4 regions of the Absiella sp. AM29-15 genome follow, and region 3 is predicted to be linked to each of the others. Evidence: riboswitches for the same ligand, from Rfam matches in the RefSeq annotation. Region 3 holds a riboswitch; each other region holds the start of a gene.
The links. A riboswitch is a leader RNA that binds a small molecule or an ion and turns the genes downstream of it on or off. The one in region 3 is predicted to bind thiamine pyrophosphate.
Positions count from the first base shown of each region.

Region 1: it holds a riboswitch for thiamine pyrophosphate, as region 3 does, so the genes downstream of both, thiW (energy coupling factor transporter S component ThiW) here and DW761_RS12490 (energy-coupled thiamine transporter ThiT) in region 3, are expected to answer to the same signal.
Region 2: it holds a riboswitch for thiamine pyrophosphate, as region 3 does, so the genes downstream of both, DW761_RS09925 (HAD family hydrolase) here and DW761_RS12490 (energy-coupled thiamine transporter ThiT) in region 3, are expected to answer to the same signal.
Region 4: it holds a riboswitch for thiamine pyrophosphate, as region 3 does, so the genes downstream of both, thiC (phosphomethylpyrimidine synthase ThiC) here and DW761_RS12490 (energy-coupled thiamine transporter ThiT) in region 3, are expected to answer to the same signal.

Region 1 covers NZ_QVFL01000001.1:2,533-7,692, forward strand. Annotated here, with positions in the region: gene DW761_RS00010 (class I SAM-dependent rRNA methyltransferase) at 1-227, opposite strand, end outside; gene thiE (thiamine phosphate synthase) at 379-1,011, opposite strand; gene thiM (hydroxyethylthiazole kinase) at 1,008-1,826, opposite strand; gene thiW (energy coupling factor transporter S component ThiW) at 1,771-2,340, opposite strand; TPP riboswitch at 2,573-2,677, opposite strand; gene DW761_RS00030 (MATE family efflux transporter) at 2,763-4,139, opposite strand; gene DW761_RS00035 (HAD family hydrolase) at 4,321-5,139, shown strand.
Region 2 covers NZ_QVFL01000008.1:112,595-117,754, reverse strand. Annotated here, with positions in the region: gene DW761_RS09940 (helix-turn-helix domain-containing protein) at 1-48, opposite strand, end outside; gene DW761_RS09935 (GNAT family N-acetyltransferase) at 88-684, opposite strand; gene DW761_RS09930 (carboxypeptidase M32) at 695-2,188, opposite strand; TPP riboswitch at 2,258-2,363, shown strand; gene DW761_RS09925 (HAD family hydrolase) at 2,405-3,058, shown strand; gene thiD (bifunctional hydroxymethylpyrimidine kinase/phosphomethylpyrimidine kinase) at 3,043-3,834, shown strand; gene DW761_RS09915 (J domain-containing protein) at 3,860-5,160, opposite strand, start outside.
Region 3 covers NZ_QVFL01000011.1:140,324-145,483, forward strand. Annotated here, with positions in the region: gene metK (methionine adenosyltransferase) at 1-1,016, opposite strand, end outside; gene DW761_RS12490 (energy-coupled thiamine transporter ThiT) at 1,156-1,671, opposite strand; TPP riboswitch at 1,711-1,799, opposite strand; gene tuf (elongation factor Tu) at 1,887-3,071, opposite strand; gene fusA (elongation factor G) at 3,139-5,160, opposite strand, start outside.
Region 4 covers NZ_QVFL01000021.1:26,936-32,095, forward strand. Annotated here, with positions in the region: gene DW761_RS18035 (RNA-binding domain-containing protein) at 1-24, opposite strand, end outside; gene thiC (phosphomethylpyrimidine synthase ThiC) at 362-1,672, opposite strand; TPP riboswitch at 1,749-1,856, opposite strand; gene DW761_RS18045 (diguanylate cyclase domain-containing protein) at 1,910-5,160, opposite strand, start outside.

The DNA.
Region 1 (5,160 bases), on a different contig from region 3:
ACTTCATCTGGGTTCTTTGATAGTATTCTAACAGTGATATGACTGATTCTTGATAAAAAACCAGTTCCTAAATAGTTGCCTTTCTCAGTCATAATATTTACAATTGCGCCATTTTCAGCATCATCATCAATAGAAACTACATTATTTTTATACATCCACATTTGGCCCTTTTCAAGCCATGATGCGCCTTCTTCTGATATGATGACCACAGGATATTTTTTCTTCATACATTTACCTCTCATTCACAAATACACCTCATTTTAACATAATCGTTTCCTTACATACAATCATTATCGTGAATTTTCATAATTAAAAAAGAGATTTAAAAAGAAAAAAACATAGAAAATCCAGTATTTGCATGGCTTTCTATGCTTCCTTCTATTTTAAAATTGTTTTGATTTTTTCTTTCAGTTCTTTAGCGGCCAATTCACAATCGGCCTGCTTCATAATAGCTGATACAACACAGATTCCATCGATATCGGTTTCTTGTAAAATATCGCAGTTATCTTTATTTAATCCACCAATGGCTCCTACAGGTATGGATACATGTTTACATATATCCTGTAATGTTTCAACTTTTGTGAGTACTGTTTTTACTTTTGTGGTAGTCGGATATATTGCGCCAACACCTAAATAATCTGCGCCATCAGCCTGCGCTTTTATGGCAGCTTCTACAGTTTTTGCGGTCGCACCAACGATTTTATCAGGTCCCAACAACTTTCTTGCGAGTGCCACTGGCATATCATCTGCACCAACATGAACGCCTGCGGCATCCACTGCCATTGCAACATCAATTCGATCATCAATCAGTAAAGGTAAATCATAACGATCACTAATCGCTTTTACTTTATTTGCTAAATCTATATATTCCTTCGTTGTCCGATTCTTTTCACGTAATTGGATAAGTGTGACACCACCTCTACATGCGGCTTCTACTTTTGATAAAAACTCTTCTTCTGTCATATTTGTAGAATCTGTGACCAGATATAATGTTAAATCTAATTTGCTCATAGCACTACCTCACTTATTTTTGCATATTTTAAATACTCTTCTTTTTCTAATGCATACAGCCAATCAAATAATTTATAATGAAAACTTCCCGGCATCGTGGTTTCTTTCAGACACTTTTCTGCGACAACGCCAAAATAGCTACATGCCAGCATACAAGCTTTTATAGGCTCCATACAGGATAAAAAAGTCGCAGTGATTACATTTAACATACAGCCTGTGCCCGTACATAAAGTCAATAATTCACAGCCGTTTTCTACTTTATAGGTATGTATCCCATCACTGATGATATCTATAGCTCCACTGCATAAGATACAACAGCCTGTTTGTTTCGCAAAGTCCTGAATCCAGATGGCACTGTCTTCTACACGTTCGATATCAGAATCTCCAACATCAATGCCAAGTGCATGTGCAGGCTTTCCTGCAATTGCACGAATCTCTGAAAGATTTCCTTTGATTACATCGATATGGTAAGCATCCATCATTGATTTTGCATAATTATAACGCAAGTCGCTACAGCCAACACCTACCAAATCTAAAACAACTGGTATGTAGTTTTCGTTAGCAGTTTTTATGGATACTATCATTGCTTTACTTCGGATATCATCAAAGTTTCCCAGATTTAAGGCTAGTGCTTTCGCGGTTTTGGTGATTTGTGCTACTTCATCCGGGTGTTGTGCCATAATTGGTTTTCCACCTAACGCAAGAACTGCATTAGCACAATCATTCATAGATATGGGATTGGTGATACAATGAATCAGATTATGCGTCAAGTGCAGCTTCGCTTTGTCCTGCCACAACTCCTCTTGTATATTCATAGGTCTTACCTCCAAGCTTTCTCTGCATTTTCGCAAGCATACCATTATGCTGCAGTTTCAACAGGAATGCGAAAGCAATACTTCCTCCAATGATGGTTCCCATCAGGAAACTTGGCACATAGAACATCCATGTTAATCCATTTTTACCCCATAGATATGCCATAACAGGATAGGATACGATAGCACCAATAATCCCTGTACCGATAATTTCTCCAAGCACAGCGGCCCAGATTTTTCCATTGCTTGCTCGATATAGTATGCCAGATAATGCTGCGCCAAAGACAGCTCCTGTTAATGCAAGTGGTGGAATTCCCATACATGCCATACGAATAATACCGATAGCTACAGCACACCCCAAAGAATACCATGGTCCCATCAATACTGCCATTGTGATATTGATCAAGTGGGCCATCGGACACATTCCTTCTACTCGAAGAATGGGTGATATTACCACACCTACCGCTACCATCATCGCAAAAAATACGCTACGAAAAATTTGATTTTGTTTGTTCATAAAAAACACCCTCCTATTTGTTCGCTGGAAATGCTGAACCAAATAAAAGGATACAAATAAAAATCAGCGCCGTTTATCGGGTTCAGTTTCCAGATATGGTACGGTCGAAACGCTTGCCAGTTTCCTCTCAGCCTGTCTGCAGGCTCCCTCGCTGATTATCTTTTAATGTAAGGCGCTCCCCTTCCATTAGCAGTAATAAAAAAGAGATATATCCACGTAAAGACATATCTCAGATTACCTCTGTTATACTCCCTACGCCGGCATTACCCGTATCAGGTTCACAGGGTCGAAACGTAATGTTTCCTCTCAGCACACATTGGCTCCCCTTTTTATTACATTAGTATGGTACCACTTTGAAATAAGGATTGCAAGAGCTTTTTTTCATAGTGATTTACATTAGAAATAAGATATATTCAGACTTTTTATGCAGTCACACTGCTTTCCTGCAGCTCCTTTTGTACAAGCGTTGTTTTAACCCATCGATTTTGTTGATAGATCCATTGCCCTACAATACATTCTAAAATATTACTTAACAACATCGCAAGCCATATACCGGTAATACCCAATTCCGTGAACTTATGAAACAGGATAATCATAGGAATGCGAAAGCCCCATAGCCGCAACATTGAAAGAATAAAGGTAGTATTGGTATGCCCGGATCCATTGAATACACTGTTTAAATTCATATACCAGCCCATAAAAACACCTGTCAATAATGCGAAAAAATTGTACTCAAATGCAATAGACAGTAACTCTTCACTGGCATCTGGAACAAATATACGGGTAAATGGATTGATCAACAGCATGCCGATAATCGTTAACGCAATGGCACTGATCACGGATATACGCATGGTTACCCAATAACATTTTCTTGCCCTTTCGATATTACCAGCACCTAAATTCTGACCGATAAATGTCGCAAGTATGGAACCGAAGGATACAATCGGTATATACATCAAATTCACAAGTTTACCACCAACACCATACGCAGATATCGCCACTGCTCCATAGAACACGATATATTTATTCATAATCACAAAGCCTAAACTTTCTAAGAATTGACCACTCGCTGCTGGTATACACAGACGTAGAATTGTTTTCCCATCAGATAATTGAAAAGGATATTTACGAAACGCCACATAAACTTCATTGTCTTTTGAGCGAATAGATCGATAAGCAAGTGGTAGTACAAGAATCTTTGATAATACTGTCGCTACTGCTGCCCCCATGATGCCCATATGGAACACAAAGATAAATAATGGATCTAAGAATACATTTAATATTGACGCAATCGCATTTAATTTTACACCGCTTTTACTATCCCCGGCACTTTGACGAATTGCCATATATAGATTTAATAAGATCAATCCCAGATAATCAAATGATATTCCAATCAGATAATCATGAGAATCCTGATATATTTCGGCTGGTGTATCCAGATATCCTAATATTGTATTTGAAAATAAGATTGTGCCAACGCTTAATATAATCGCAAAGATAAACGCAAAGTATACCAGGGCTGTCGCAAAACGGTTAGCTTCATCTTTTTGTTTTGCGCCTAGTTTCGTAGATATGATTGCAATCGCTGCCGCACTTAATCCAGATGCCACACTTTGTGCACACCACATAATTGGTCCAACAAGTGATACAGCCCCGACCTGTAGTTCACCAATCTGACCTACCCAGAACGTATCAATTACGTTATATAATGAGTTTAAAATATTAAGTAAAAATAAAGGAACCGCCATACGAAACAGTGCCTTTGTCAGATTTCCCTCTAAAATCCCTGTTTGATCCATAATCTCCCTCTTCTCTAAAATCTTGTAACTATTATACCACGTCATAAACGCCCTTGGCATGCGTAGTTTGGTTATCTTTTATGTGTTTTATATATTTCATTTCTTTTCTTAATCTTACACTGTTTTTTTCTCGTAAAAAGGCTATAATAGTCAATAGAGATACACTTTGAAAGGAGCTTATATGGACAAGAAAGTTGTTGTTTGTGATATTGATAATACCTTAATTGTAAAACATACGACCTTGACACCACGTGCAAAAGCAGTCATTCAAACGTTACAAAAGCATGGCATTTATTTTGGCATTGCTTCTGGGCGATCATTGATTGAAGTGAAGCGAATGATTCATGTATGGGGATTTGAGGATTTAGATTTATTGATTTCTTTAAATGGATCTATTTTATGGGATGGTATTGCAAAGAAAGAATATCAGTATTATCTAATGAAAAAGGAATGGATCAAAGAAGTCATTGCATTCATGAGCCAGTTTGATACCAATCCGATGATGTATAAAGGGAATCATTTGTTATGTGGAAAACTGGATGAAATGGTACGTTTGTCCACATCTTCTTCTAAAATGGAGCCTGTGGTTGTGGATTCTATGGCAGATTTTTATACTGAAGATAATGCGAAAATCATGTTTCGTACAAGTGAAGAGGATACCAAAAAGATAGAGGCTTATTTTAAGGAACATCCAAATGGTAAATATCGTGCATTTAAGACACAGTCTACATTAATAGAATTTTCAGATGATCGTGTATCAAAGGCTTATACGTTACAGAAGTTTTGTGATCTGCATGATTTATCTTTAGATGATGTGATTGCTTTTGGAGATACTTCTAATGATAACGATATGCTGATGGCGAGTGGATGGGGCGTCTGTTTACGTAATGGCAGTGAGGATACTAAGGCAATTGCAGATGAGATCACAGAGAAAACCTGTGCAGAAGATGGATGGGCAGATTATATGGAAACGCATGTGATTCAGCCAAAAGGATGGTAAAAGAAAAGGTTTGATTTGAAG
Region 2 (5,160 bases), on a different contig from region 3:
TGCTTTTCTTCGTTCTGCGATAAAATTTCCAATGTCTTTATGCTCCATTTGTGCACCTCCTGATATCAGTATACAGAGGTTTTCTTTTTATTGCACTCGACCTGTGGTAGAATCACTATCATCTTCCAGATTTTCGATTCTATGAGGATACATATTCCAATATTTTTGATAAACGAAATCACTTCCATCAAAGTTCATTTGATACATACGAAAGTTTACATCTATATCTTTTGGCATCCAGTGTTCTGTATACGTATAACAATACTTCATGCCAATCGCTTTCATCACATGACCACTTCTTGGATTCAAGACATCATGTGTCGCTGTGATATAAGGAATATTTGTTGTTTTCAACATTTCTATAAAAGCGTTTGCGGCTTCTGAAACGATGCCTTGACGCCAGAATTCTTTGCGTAATGCATAACCAAAATCAAAGCTGTCACCATCACCAACATGAATATATCCAATGGGCTTGTTGTCATCTTTTAAACAGATCGCATAGCGAAAGCCTTCCCCCTGATAATCTAAATAAAAGCTCTTTAAATATTTCTTTGTTTCTTCAAAACTTTTAAAAGGAAACCAAGGTAAAAAAGTATTTACTTCTTTATCTTTCATAATTTCAAATAAAGCTTCTGTGTCTTGTTCATGAAATGGGCGTAAAATTAATCGTTTTGTTTCTATCATAAAAATTCTCCTAAAGTTGATATAATGTACGATATTTATTCATTAAATAATCGATGTAGTATTGGGCACGAAAGGTGTCACCTGTTGCTTGTTTTAAAACTTCATTAGCGTTTTGATAGGCACCAACATAGTGGATATTGTCTTTTAACCATGCCGCGATTTTATCAAATTGATTGTTTCTTAAATAATCTGCCACTGGCAGCTGTTTTTCCATAGCACTATAAAACTGTGCTGCATAAGCACTTCCTAAGGCGTATGTTGGAAAATATCCAAAATTGCCACCGCCCCAGTGCATATCCTGTAAAATTCCTTCACGATGATTACGTGGACGAAGCCCCAGATATTTTTCATATTTATCATTCCACATGGTTTCTAACTGATCAAGAGGAATAGAACCATTGAAAATTTCTTTTTCTAATTCATAACGAATTAAAATATGTAATGGATAGGTCAATTCATCTGCTTCTGTTCGTATAAAAGAAGGTCGTGTAATATTGATCATACGCATGAAATCTTCAAAGGATACATGAGAAAGTTGTTTTGGGAAATAGCTTTGAAGGATAGGGTATTGTACCTGCCAGAAAGCTGGATGACGCCCGATATGATTTTCCATAAAGCGGGATTGACTTTCATGCATAGCGTAACCAATATTATCTTTTAAAGCAGTTCCATCATATTCTGGTTTTACCTGTAACGAATATAAAGCATGACCATATTCATGCATTGTGGAAAAGATGCCAGACATAACATCATGTTCATAATAATGTGTGGTAATACGTGCCTCATTCTCACTAAAGAAATCAGTAAATGGATGTTCCGTTAATCCCATAATGCATTTTTCTCGATCTATTCCTAAATAATCTAGTAATTGCGCATTGTATTTTGCCTGTTGATCAATATCAAAACTTTGATGTAATACGGAATCATCGATCTGTTCCTTCTGTTCATTAATTTTTTTGATGAAAGGTACCAGTTGTTCTTTGATGGAATTAAAAAATGCATCATATTGTTTCACATTCATCCCATCTTCGTAGCGATCTAATAAATAATCATAGTCTGTACTTTCTTTTTGTACATACGTCAGTGCTTCTTTTTGTTTTAGAATCACATCTTTTAAATAAGGTGCGAAAGATGCATAATCATCCTGATCTTTTGCGATATGCCATGCGGCTTCACTGTCGTTGATGCTTTTCTGCATTGCGACATATACATCTTTTGGCAATACCCGATCATATTCCATACCTTTTAGAAACAACGTGATTTCTCTTTTTTCTTCTGTGTCATTTGTGATTTTTCCTAATTCTTCAATCATCGCAAGAGCTTCCTTATCGGTTGCCTTACTGAATGCTTCACCACTTAAATATGCCATTGCTTCATTACGTTTGGCAATTCCTTTCTTTGGCGCAATCGTTGCGATATCATAATACATTGTACTCAATGCGAGTGTGTAGGCCTTTTGGATATCCTTATATTCTTGAAAAGCTTTTCTTAATGTTTCTACCATAATGTTCACCTCTATGCGAATATTGTAACATATCTGCTTTCATTTTTCGTCCCTTTATGCTATGATTACCATGGAAATCACGGGAGCTGGTATGACCGGCTGAGAGGAAGTTGAAAACTTCGACCGATACCTGATTTGGATAATGCCAACGTAGGGAATAATCATTAGTTATTGGAATATTCTCATGTTGGGGATATTCTTTTTTTTGGAGGGTCTATGATAAAAGGATGTATTTTTGATTTAGATGGCACACTGTTAGATAGTATGCATGTATGGGATGATTTTGCATTTTCTTATTTAATCAGTAAAGGAATACAGACAAATGAAAATTTAGATGAAGTATTTTCTACTTTACGCATGGAAGAAGCAGTCGCATATCTTCAAAAACATTATGTACAAAAGGAATCATTAGAGACAGTGCGTGATGAAGTTTATGCTTTATTGAAAAAACGATATATCCATATGGAGTTAAAACCTGGTGTAAAGGAATGCATACAGAAGCTTTCTACAATGCCAGTGACTTTATGTGTATTAAGTGCCAATCATAAAGAAGTGTGTGAAACAGCCTTGAAAAAACATGGACTATCAAATAAATTCTCCTATATCTTAAGTTGTGAAGATATCCATTTATCCAAAGATGATCCGGCTTGTTTCTATTACGCCTGTGAAAAGATGCAATTAAAACCAGCGGAGTGTGTCGTCATTGAAGATGCATTGCACGCTGTATCAGGTGCAAAAAAAGCAGGATGCTATGTGGTAGCCGTGAAAGAAAAAAGCCAGCAGAAAGATGAAGAAAAAATCAGAAGGATGGCAGATGCATACATAGAGGATATGCAGGAACTGGAGGAGGTATTATGCAGAAAGTTTTAACAATTGCAGGCACAGACCCAAGTGGTGGGGCAGGGGCACAGGCAGATTTAAAGACCTTTATGGCACATAAGGTATATGGGATGAGTGTGATCACCGCATTAGTTGCGCAAAATACATGTGGTGTACGTGATATTATGAATGTAACACCTGCCTTTTTAAAGGAACAGTTTGATTGTGTATTTGAAGATATTTTCCCAGATGCAGTAAAAATCGGGATGGTATCACAACCGGAATTAATCGAAGTCATTGTGGAAAAGCTGAAACAATATCAACCTAAAAATATCGTGGTGGATCCAGTGATGGTATCCACCAGTGGTGATCGGCTATTAGCGCAAAAAGCATTAACGATGCTGCAAAAAGAGTTGTTGCCACTGGCACAGATTATTACACCAAATATTCCAGAAGCAGAAGTATTATGTGAATTTTCTATTGAGTCGAAAGATGATATGGTTAAAGCAGCACAAAAGATTGCCACAAATTATCATGGCTATATTTTGATTAAAGGTGGACATTTTGAGGATTGTGCAGATGATTTATTGTATCATGATGGAGAAGAAGTCTGGCTGCCTTGTGTTAAGATACAAAATCCTAATACCCATGGAACCGGCTGTACCTTATCCAGTGCAATTGCCAGTAATTTAGCATTGGGTTATGACATGGTAAACAGTGTAAAAAATGCAAAGGCATATATCACAGGTGCATTAAAAGATGGCATGGATTTAGGAAAAGGCAGTGGACCTTTAAATCATTGCTGGAACTTGATGAATAAAGCATAAAAAGTCGCAAATCGCGACTTTTCATTTACAATAATTTTTTTACCAAAGACACATCAATATAAGGGGTAGTGACGCCATTTCCTATCATTTGCGTCGTGTTTTTTGTATACCATATCAAGCTATCATCATACAGCTTTTGGATATTCAAATCTAAATGTAAAGCCAAACGATAGAAATTGCCAATAGAAAGCTTATCATTCTCGACATGTACATCATTGTAATGCTTACCTAATATATCAATGCCGGAAGCATCATGAAGATATTTTTGTACATCGTCTTGATATTTTTCAGGTTGCCACAGTGTAAAATCTAAACGATAAGCAGTGATACTGAAAAACAACCAGTCCTTGATTTCTTTTTCATTCAGCTTTGATAATTCTTCGATTGTTTTTGAATATCTGGCATAATGTGCAAATTTCGCATGTTCTGGCAATCCATAAAACCGGATATCTTTACATATTTCATACAAAGGGGAAGCACATACTTTTTGTACTAGCAAATACAATTCCTTCGCCATCGCATCACCATTTTCCGCAGTAACTTTAATATCAAAACCTTCTGCGTTATCATACATGCGGCTGATAGGATAAATATCCTTCTGATGAACTGTAAAATTGATGTTCAACGAAGAAACAAAAGCCCCGGAAAGGGTATCTTCAAATACAGTTTCCCCTTGTTCATTTTCCTTTTCTTTTAGATAGAATGTGACATCATTTTCTTCATCATAGCATTTATAGATTTGGGTATCTTTGTACAAAGGATTATCTGTTTCTATTTCTTGATTCAATATTACATGATTACCATAACGCTCGCGTATTTTCTGGTCAATAGGAAATTCATAAAAATAAAGGTTATTTATATTCAGATTTCTAGCTTGAAAAACAAATATTAAAACTACGATAACAACCAACATTATTTTGATTTGTTTTATCTTATGTTGATTTGCTCTATTTAAATAAAGAAGAAAAGCACCTAAAATGATTAAGGTTATCATCATGCCAAAAGATCTGCAGATCCAGGCTAAATAGCAAAATATCAAGTATACAATAAAGACTAAGATTGCACGAATATTTTGAAATCGCTTGCCAACAATATCTTTTCTTCTTTGCATCAGCAGGTCTAATAATTTCAGTAATTGTTGTGTTTCTAGTGAAGAATCATCTAAATCGGTATAGTATTTATAAAAAGCTGTATTGGCTTCTGGAGATATTTTGCGATCAGATATGATTTCGTATAAGATATCTTTGAATAAAGTATCTTCTGCGACATAGACAAATTTTATATCCTGTGTAAATTCTAACCATTTGGTATAGGAAGTTCTTTCAT
Region 3 (5,160 bases):
TTTCTAACAATTTCTGCAATTTCTTCATCTTTTAATTTTCCTGTGCCAAAGGTATCTACAAGAATACTTACAGGATGTGCAATACCAATCGCATATGCAAGTTGAATTTCGCATCGTTTAGCCAAGCCTGCAGCAACAATATTTTTTGCAACATAACGAGCGGCATAAGCAGCACTACGGTCTACTTTTGTAGGATCCTTTCCAGAAAATGCTCCACCACCATGACGTGCCATACCACCATATGTATCTACAATTATTTTTCTTCCTGTTAAACCACTATCCCCTTGAGGTCCGCCTATTACAAAGCGTCCTGTTGGATTGATATAAATCTTTGTATCTTCATCTATCATTTTAGGATCTATGATGACATCTATCACATGCTCCTTTAAATCTTTACGAATTGTATCTAAAGAAACTGTATCGGAATGTTGCGTTGAAATAACAATCGTATCTACACGTGTAGGTTTATCATCAATATATTCCACCGTAACCTGTGTTTTCCCATCAGGACGAAGATAGTCTACAATTCCATCCTTACGAATTTTTGTCAACTGTTTAGCAAGTCTGTGGGCAAGGGAAATAGACATTGGCATATATTCAAGTGTTTCATCGCAGGCATATCCAAACATCATTCCCTGATCCCCTGCACCATTGTTTTCTTCTCCGCCTTCTTTTGTTTCTAGAGAGTGATCAACACCCATGGCAATATCAGAAGACTGTTCATCAATTGAAGTTAAAACAGAACAAGTCGTTCCATCAAAGCCATATTTTGCTCTATCATATCCAATTTCCAAAATCGTATTTCTTGCGATACTTGGAATGTCAACGTAACAATTTGTAGATATTTCTCCCATGATCATCACCATACCCGTTGTACAGCATGTTTCACAAGCAACTCGTGCCATTGGATCTTTTTCTAAAATTGCATCTAATACTGCATCTGAAATCTGATCACATATTTTATCAGGATGTCCTTCTGTTACAGACTCAGAAGTAAAAAATTGTCTATTTAGCATATTTATTATTTCCTTTCTCATGTTCAACTATATTATCGTTCATTCTAGTTCATAAAACAAGATTTAATATAAATGATTTCATAAATTCATGAAAAAAAGATTTACCCATTTTCTTGTTCATATGGGCAAATCTTTATCATTACGCTGTTTTTTCTTTATTTAAATGCAGACGCTCAACTAAAATTGGCACAACGATCATTCCGACAATCGTTGTAGCAATCATATATGGTGCATTGTATATAATGGAACCCCACCATGTTGTTTCCCATACTATCACACCACCAATGGTATGACTTGCAAAACGCAGAAAATTGGTAATTAGAATTCCAGAATAGAAATACTTATAATTTGGAAATAAGCTAGCCAAACCATATACACTAAATGCGATTAAGTAATCCATTAGGAATCCCAATAACTGTGGGATATACATTGGACCTGTCACAAACTGAATCAATACAGAAACAAGTCCAACGATGGTTCCTTTGATCCATCCTAAATGATAACTGCAAACGATCAACGCAATTGTCGATACGCCAATAGAACCACCATTTGGCATCTTCAAGAAAGGAATCATATTTGTAAAGTAATCAAGCACCATGAATAATGCAGCATAAAATGCCATATAAACCAAATCTAATGTTGTCAATTTTTTCATAAAAAAACACCTCCGTGAGGCGTAAGTCAACAAATCTAAGAATTCATAGATCTGACTCCCTACGCTAGTATTAACTAGATCAGGTCATAAGGGTGTTTCTCAGCCCGAAGGCACCCCTGTCATGACGTTATTTATTATACACACTTTATCTGAAATTGCAATAGATGTAAAAAAAGCATCAGTCATAGACCAATGCTTTTCATCATAAGTTTAAATTACTCGATGATTTCAGTAACGTTACCTGAACCTACTGTACGTCCACCTTCACGGATAGAGAATTTAGTGTTGTTTTCGATAGCGATTGGAGCGATCAATTCAACAGTCATTTCTACGTTATCTCCAGGCATACACATATCAGTTCCTTCTGGTAATGTGATAACACCAGTTACGTCAGTTGTACGGAAGTAGAACTGAGGACGGTAGTTAGATACGAATGGAGTGTGACGTCCACCTTCATCTTTGCTCAATACATAAACCTGAGCTTTGAATTTTGTGTGAGGGTGTACTGTTCCTGGTTTAGCAAGAACCTGTCCACGCTGGATTTCATCACGGTTGATACCACGTAACAATGCACCAATGTTGTCACCTGATTCAGCATATTCCAACTGTTTACGGAACATTTCCAATCCAGTGATAACTGTTTTACGAGTGTCGTGGATACCAACGATTTCAACTTCTTCACCCATCTTAACAACACCACGTTCAACACGGCCAGTAGCAACTGTACCACGTCCTGTGATAGTCATAACGTCTTCTACAGACATCAAGAATGGTTTATCAGTGTCACGAACTGGATCTGGGATATATTCGTCAACAGCATCCATTAATTCGTGGATAGCACCAACATATTTAGGATCTCCTTCAAGAGCCTTCAATGCAGAACCACGGATAACTGGAGCGTTATCTCCGTCGAATCCGTATTCGCTTAATAATTCACGAACTTCCATTTCAACAAGGTCGATTAATTCTTCATCATCAACCATGTCGCATTTGTTCAAGAATACAACGATGTAAGGAACACCTACCTGACGAGCAAGTAAGATGTGCTCACGAGTCTGAGGCATAGGACCATCAGATGCAGCAACTACAAGGATAGCACCATCCATCTGAGCAGCACCAGTGATCATGTTCTTAACGTAGTCAGCGTGACCTGGACAGTCAACGTGTGCATAGTGACGTTTGTCTGTCTGATACTCAACGTGAGCAGTGTTAATTGTGATACCACGTTCTTTTTCTTCTGGAGCACCATCGATTGCATCGTAAGCTTTTGCTTCAGCCATACCGTCTTTTGCAAGTACGTTTGTGATTGCAGCAGTTAAAGTTGTTTTACCGTGGTCAACGTGTCCGATAGTTCCAATGTTAACATGTGTTTTGGAACGGTCAAATTTTTCTTTAGCCATTTTAATTTTCCTCCTAATTTATAGTTTTCATGTATATTCTAATTCAAAGTTTTTATAAAAGCAACAATTAATTTTCAGAACTGTTGTTTTTAACGATTTTTTCTGCAATACTCTTAGGAACTTCGCTATAATGATCGAATTTCATAGAGTAATTTCCACGTCCCTGAGTGAATGAACGAAGGTCAGTTACATAACCAAACATTTCAGATAATGGGATGTGTGCCTTAACAATGATCGCATTTCCTCTTTCTTCCTGGTCAATGATTGCACCACGACGAGAACTTACGTCACCCATAACGCTACCTAAATATTCATTAGGTGCAGTTACTTCAACTTCCATAACTGGTTCTAGGATAACTGGTTTACATTTCTTAGCAGCAGCTTTTAAAGCCATAGATGCAGCAATCTTATAAGCCATTTCACTAGAATCGACATCATGGTAAGATCCATCAAACAATGTAGCTTTGATATCGATTACTGGGTAACCAGCGATGATACCATTCTGCAATGCATCTTCCAGACCTTCAGCAGTTGGTTTGATATATTCACGAGGAACACTACCACCAACAGTTGCGTCAACGAATTCAAATCCTTTACCTTCTTCTTGAGGTTCAAATTTGATCCATACGTGACCATACTGACCACGTCCACCAGACTGTTTGATGTATTTTCCTTCACAATCAGCAGCTTCACGAATTGTTTCACGGTAAGCAACCATTGGCTGACCAACGTTAGCTTCTACCTTAAATTCACGACGCAGACGGTCAACGATAATATCCAGGTGAAGTTCACCAACACCAGCGATAATTGTCTGACCTGTTTCCTGATCAGTGTAAGTTTTGAATGTAGGGTCTTCTTCTGCAAGTTTTGCAAGAGCAAGTCCCATTTTATCCTGGTCAGCTTTTGTTTTTGGTTCCAGAGATAATTCAATAACTGGTTCTGGGAATTCCATGCTTTCCAGTACAACAGGATGATCTTCAGCACACAGAGAATCTCCGGTAGTAGTTACCTTTAAACCTACTGCTGCAGCAATATCACCTGCATAAACTTCTTCGATTTCTTTACGAGAGTTTGCATGCATCTGTACGATACGTCCAAAACGTTCTCTCTTACCTTTTGTTGAGTTTAAGATATAACTTCCTGATTTTGCAGTACCTGAGTATACACGGAAGTATGATAACTTACCAACGAATGGGTCAGTAGCAATTTTGAATGCCAATGCAGAGAATGGTTCTTCATCACTTGCATGACGTTCTACTTCTGTACCATCTTCCAAAGTACCCTTAATTGCAGGAATATCTAATGGAGAAGGCAAGTAGTCAACAACTGCATCCAGAACCATCTGAACACCTTTGTTCTTGTATGCTGATCCACATAATACAGGGAAGAAATCACCAGCACAAACAGCAATACGTAATACACGTTTGATTTCGTCAATGCTTGGTTCTTCACCTTCTAATACCTGCATCATGAATTCTTCGTCGTAATCTGCAAGGTATTCCAGCAGTTTACCACGATATTCTTCACACAGGTCTTTTAAATCTTCAGGTACTTCAGAAATCTGAATTTCTGTACCTAAATCATTTGTATAAATTTCAGCTTTACGTTCAATGATATCTACGATACCAGTGAATGTTGATTCTGCACCGATTGGCAACTGAATAGGGCAGCTCTTAGCACCTAAACGATCAACGATTGTTCTACAGCTCATCAAGAAGTCAGCACCAGTTGCATCCATCTTGTTACAGAATACGATTCTTGGAACACCATAAGTTGTTGCCTGACGCCAAACAGTTTCTGTCTGAGGTTCTACACCAGCTTTTGCATCCAATACAGTTACCGCACCATCTAATACACGCAGAGAACGTTCAACTTCTACAGTGAAGTCAACGTGGCCCGGAGTATCGATAATGTTGATACGGTGACCTTTCCATGCTGCAGTTGTTGCAGCAGATGTAATCGTAATACCACGTTCCTGTTCCTGTGCCATCCAGTCCATTGTTGAAGCTCCATCGTGAGTTTCACCAATTTTGTGGTTAACACCTGTATAATACAGGATACGTTCTGTTGTTGTTGTTTTACCAGCATC
Region 4 (5,160 bases), on a different contig from region 3:
ATCAATTGTAATTGGTATTGACATAATTTCCTCCCATCCGTTTTTAATTTCTTTAAACGATTTATCGACGACTTATCGACGACTTATCGACGACTTATCGACGACTTATCAACGACTTATCAACGACTAATTTTTATCAAAATACGCTATTTTAAAGGCTTTTTGACCGATAACCATATTTTTTCATCGACGACTTATCGACGACTTATCGACGACTTATCGACGACTTATCGACGACTTACATTATATTCAATAGTATAACACGTTTAATCATAAAAAAAATGATTAATTCAAATATTTTAATTCACTTCCCTATAACATTCTATAGAAAAACATCGCCGAAATCGACGATGTTTTCTCATTATTCTTCTTCCATGATATCCACGTTTTCCCCATTTAGTATCTTATTCATATTACGAATTGCACACATTTTTCCACACATTGTACATGTATCTTCTCTTTCTGGTGTGCTGTCTTTACGATATCGTCTTGCTTTTTCAGGATCAATCGCTGTTTCAAACATGGTTTCCCAATCCAGATTTCTTCTTGCCATTGCCATTTTGTGATCCCAGTCAATCGCACCTTTAACACCTTTGGCAACATCTGCCGCATGTGCTGCGATTTTACTTGCGATAATACCTTCTTTTACATCATTCACATCTGGTAAACGCAGGTGTTCAGCCGGTGTTACATAACATAGGAAACTTGCGCCATAAGTAGCCGCAATGGCACCACCAATCGCTGCCGTGATATGATCATAACCTGGTGCAACATCTGTAACAATAGGTCCTAATACGTAGAATGGTGCGCCTTTACAAATGGTATTCTGAATTTCCATATTTGCCTGAATCTGATTTAAAGGCATATGACCTGGTCCTTCAATCATGACCTGAACATCTTTTTCCCATGCCCGTTTTGTTAGTTCCCCTAATGTCACAAGTTCTTCGATCTGAGAAATATCAGAACCATCTTCAATACAGCCAGGGCGACATGCATCGCCTAAACTTAAAGTAACATCATATTTCTGGCAGATATCCAGCACTTCATCAAATCGTTCATAGAATGGATTTTCATTCCCTGTTATTTCCATCCATGCGAAAATGATAGAGCCGCCTCTGGATACAATGTTTGTGATACGTTTATTGTCTTTAAAGCGTTGTGCTGTACGTTTGTTTATTCCACAATGGATGGTCATAAAATCTACACCATCTTCTGCGTGCATACGAAATACATCCAGCCATTCCTGTGTTGTGATATCTTTTAATGCCTTATTGTAGTAAACGACTGCATCATAAATTGGCACAGTTCCTAATATTGCTGGACATTCTTTTGTCAGCTTTCTTCTAAATGTTTGTGTATCCCCAAAAGAGCTTAAATCCATGATAGCTTCTGCGCCCATGTTTACGGCACTTTTGACTTTTTCCATTTCCATATCCAAATCTAAACAGTCTTTGCTTGTGCCCAGATTGACATTGATTTTTGTTTTTAGCATTCTGCCAATTCCATAAGGTTTTAAACAGGTATGGTTTTTATTTGCCGGAATGACAATTTGTCCTTTCGCAACATAATCGCGTACCTCTTCTACATCCATCTGTTCATAGGCTGCGACAGCTTTCATTTCTTTTGTGATCACGTTGTTTCTAGCAGCGTTCATTTGTGTTGTGTATTCCATTTTCTTCCTCCTAAAAAAAGCTGAACGCCTGCTACGGTGTCAGCTTTTGCTTAGTAAATTTATATCGTGGATTACACTTTCGTCACAATAAAATCCCTTCGCCGGCATTACCCGTATCAGGTTCAGTGGGTCAGGATCTTTATTGATCCAATCTCAGCCATCATTGGCACCCCATTTTTTGTACGTATTTATTAGACCATACATAAACCAATAAGTCAATGTAAATTTTACAATATACTATTCTGCGTAAATATAATATTGATTCTTTCCATTTAATTTTGCACGATATAAAGCTTTATCTGCTTTCTCATATAAGACTTGCAGATTCATTCCATGCATTGGTGCTGTGGCAACGCCAATGGATATATAAACATTTTCATTTCCCTGAAGGGTACAGCATTTCGCAAGACTGTTTTGAATAGCATTGATTTTTTGTTTAATGGCATCTAATTGTTGATATTTCATCAGAACTAAGAATTCATCTCCACCATAACGGCAGAAGATATCTCCATTACCCATATGCGTCATAATCACGGAGGCGATTTCACGTAATACACGATCTCCCTGTAAATGCCCATATTGGTCGTTGATTTGTTTAAAATCATCAAGATCAATCATCATCAATGCATATTTCTGCTTACTGCTGCATAACACAAGTGCATTACGCATCATTAATTCACCCATACGACGATTATAAATACCTGTCAAAGAATCAAACTGTGCATATTTTTTTTCTTCTTTTGCCAGTGTTTCCTTTTCTACTTGTTTACTGATATTTTGAAGATATCCTATTACTTTGATCAATTCACCATTTTCATCAAAGATAGGCTCACAGGTTAATTTTACCCAGCGATGAAGATTGCTAAATAACATGACTTCTATAATTTCTTCGTTGAATTTATGTTTTAAGATTTTATTTTTCAACAATTCCAGACTTTTACATCCAGAATATCGATTATAATCACGTTTTAAGAAATCACTCAGAATATAGTTATTATAATTCTTTACTGCGTTATTGGGATTCATCGTACAGATTTGTTTTAATCCATCTTCATTGATTGTCAGAATATCTCGTTTCGCTTCATATTCCCAAACACTTAGATTTGCCTGATGGATAATGCTTTCATACATCTGCTGGGTGATATTTAATTCTTGTTCCTTATTGATAAGTGCTGTCGCATCCATCATAATTCCATAATACAAAAGATCTCCTTCATATAATCCTCTGTTCATCGCAATCATATGAATATAGCGGGTTTCTTTGTTTTTCGTGATACTGCGAAACATCAGATCAATATCCTGTTTGGTTTTTCTTGCGTTGAAAATTGCTTCATGAACCATCTTTTTATCTCTTGGATCTGTAAAGCAGGTACCTTTGGTTTCTATGATCTGCTGTTTATATTCTTCATGGGAATAACCCATGGTTTTTGAAAGGTTAAAACTATAGAAATATATTTCGTTATTCTCTATACAGAAAACATCTCCTGGTGTATTTGCGACAATGGTTTCCAGTTTCTGTTTCATATTGATAATGTCTGTGATATCTTCAATGATACCTGCAAAGAAACATTCGTTATCTTCGATGATGATTCGTGTTTGATCACGTACCCAGATAATTCCATTGGCTGTATATAATCGGTATTCTCCCGTAAATAATCCTTGATTGCCACGAGAGTAACGTACTGTTTCACGCATGAGCTCTCGATCGGCAGGATATATCAGATTGATGTATTTATTATCAAAGTTTAGCTCCAGTTCTTCTTTGGTGTATCCAATCATATCAAGGAATCGATCAGATACATGTTTAATTGGAAAATCTGGTTTATCGTAACATTGATGATAGCCTCCTGGTACCAGAGAATTTAAAAGGTTGATATCTTCCTGGGCTTTTCTTAATTCCATCTGTGTATTCATTTTTTCACTGATATCGATACAATAAGAAATTACCGCAAGCTGATCATTTTCAGCCTTAATCACCCTTCCTCTATTAATGACCCATAATAAGGAATTGTTTTTACGTACCATACGATAGTTTACTGTATATTCGTAGCCTTCATAAAAGTTATCCCCAATATCTCTTTTTACCCGGTTGCGATCTTCTATATAGATTGTGTTCATTAATTTACCATTGATCCCATCATAAAAATCCTGATAGGAATCAAATCCCAGTAAACTGATGATTTCATCATTTGCGAAATACAGGGTAAAACCTTCATCACAATAACCAGCGATAATACCACCACTCATAGAATTTGCGAACAGATAAGCTGCATATTCTTTATTTTTCATTGCTAAGGATACTTTAGAGCCTTTTGCATTGGAAATACCCAAAATACTTTGAAGTACATTTTGTGAATCCAACAGTTCTTTTTCTTGCTTCTTAATGGCCGTCACATCTGTACACAGGGTATCATAGATATCCACACCTTCTTCAGAGCCAGCATAGTGTACACTGATTTCCAGCCATAGAATACTGCCATCTTTTGCGACATCTCTAAATTCTATGCCTTCATGCTCCGCCCATTTCATAGGGTTTGTCATGATATCCATTACCCGTTTACGATCCTCTTCATAAATCAGGGTATGACTGCCATCTACCGCAATCAGTTCTCGATACTCTGCTTTATCATAGCCATGTTGCGCTGCTAAGCCCGCACATACCACATGACGGGAAACGATCTTGTTGTCTTTGACTTTAAATTCAAGCACATCGCCTGGAATCGTATCTAAAAGACGCAGCATTCCATTTTTCAGATTTACCATTTCACTGTAATCAGAGATTGCGCCATAGAATAACTTACTGTTGCCCTGGGTACGCAGGAAGAATAAGCGCATATGCATCCACATGAGTTCGCCATTTAAACGGTAACGGCGGAATACGCCGCTTGCGCCCAGCATTGGTGATTTTTCCGCATTATGGAATATTTCCATCACCATTGGCACATCATCAGGATGAATCTGTTTTAAGATATTTTCTTTTCGTTCATTTAAATCGACGGAATTACAACCGGTAATATGATAATACGTATTATTGACCATACGAATTTCTAACTTATCTCCATCAATCAGTTCATATAAAGCAATACCACCCAGTAAATTATTTAACATCGCTTCGCTGGTAATATCCTTATGAAACAGATCATCCAGCTGTATCGTAGGCAGTTTCTTTGCTAATATGCCACGTGTATCTATTTTGTCTTTTTGATTTAATAAGCTGATAAAATCTTTGGTAGACATAGGTTTATAGTAATAATAGCCTTGTACATATTCACAATCCAAACTTAATAGATTCTCAATTTGTTTTTGTGTTTCCACACCCTCTGCAATTAAACGTAGACCAAGCCATTTTCCCATTTGAACGATAGATTCCAATATGCCAGAACCTTTCATTTCACTAATTTCATTCATCTCCAGAAATTTCATATCAATTTTTAAGACATCTACTTCCATATCCTTCAACATATTCAAGGAAGAATAACCACTACCAA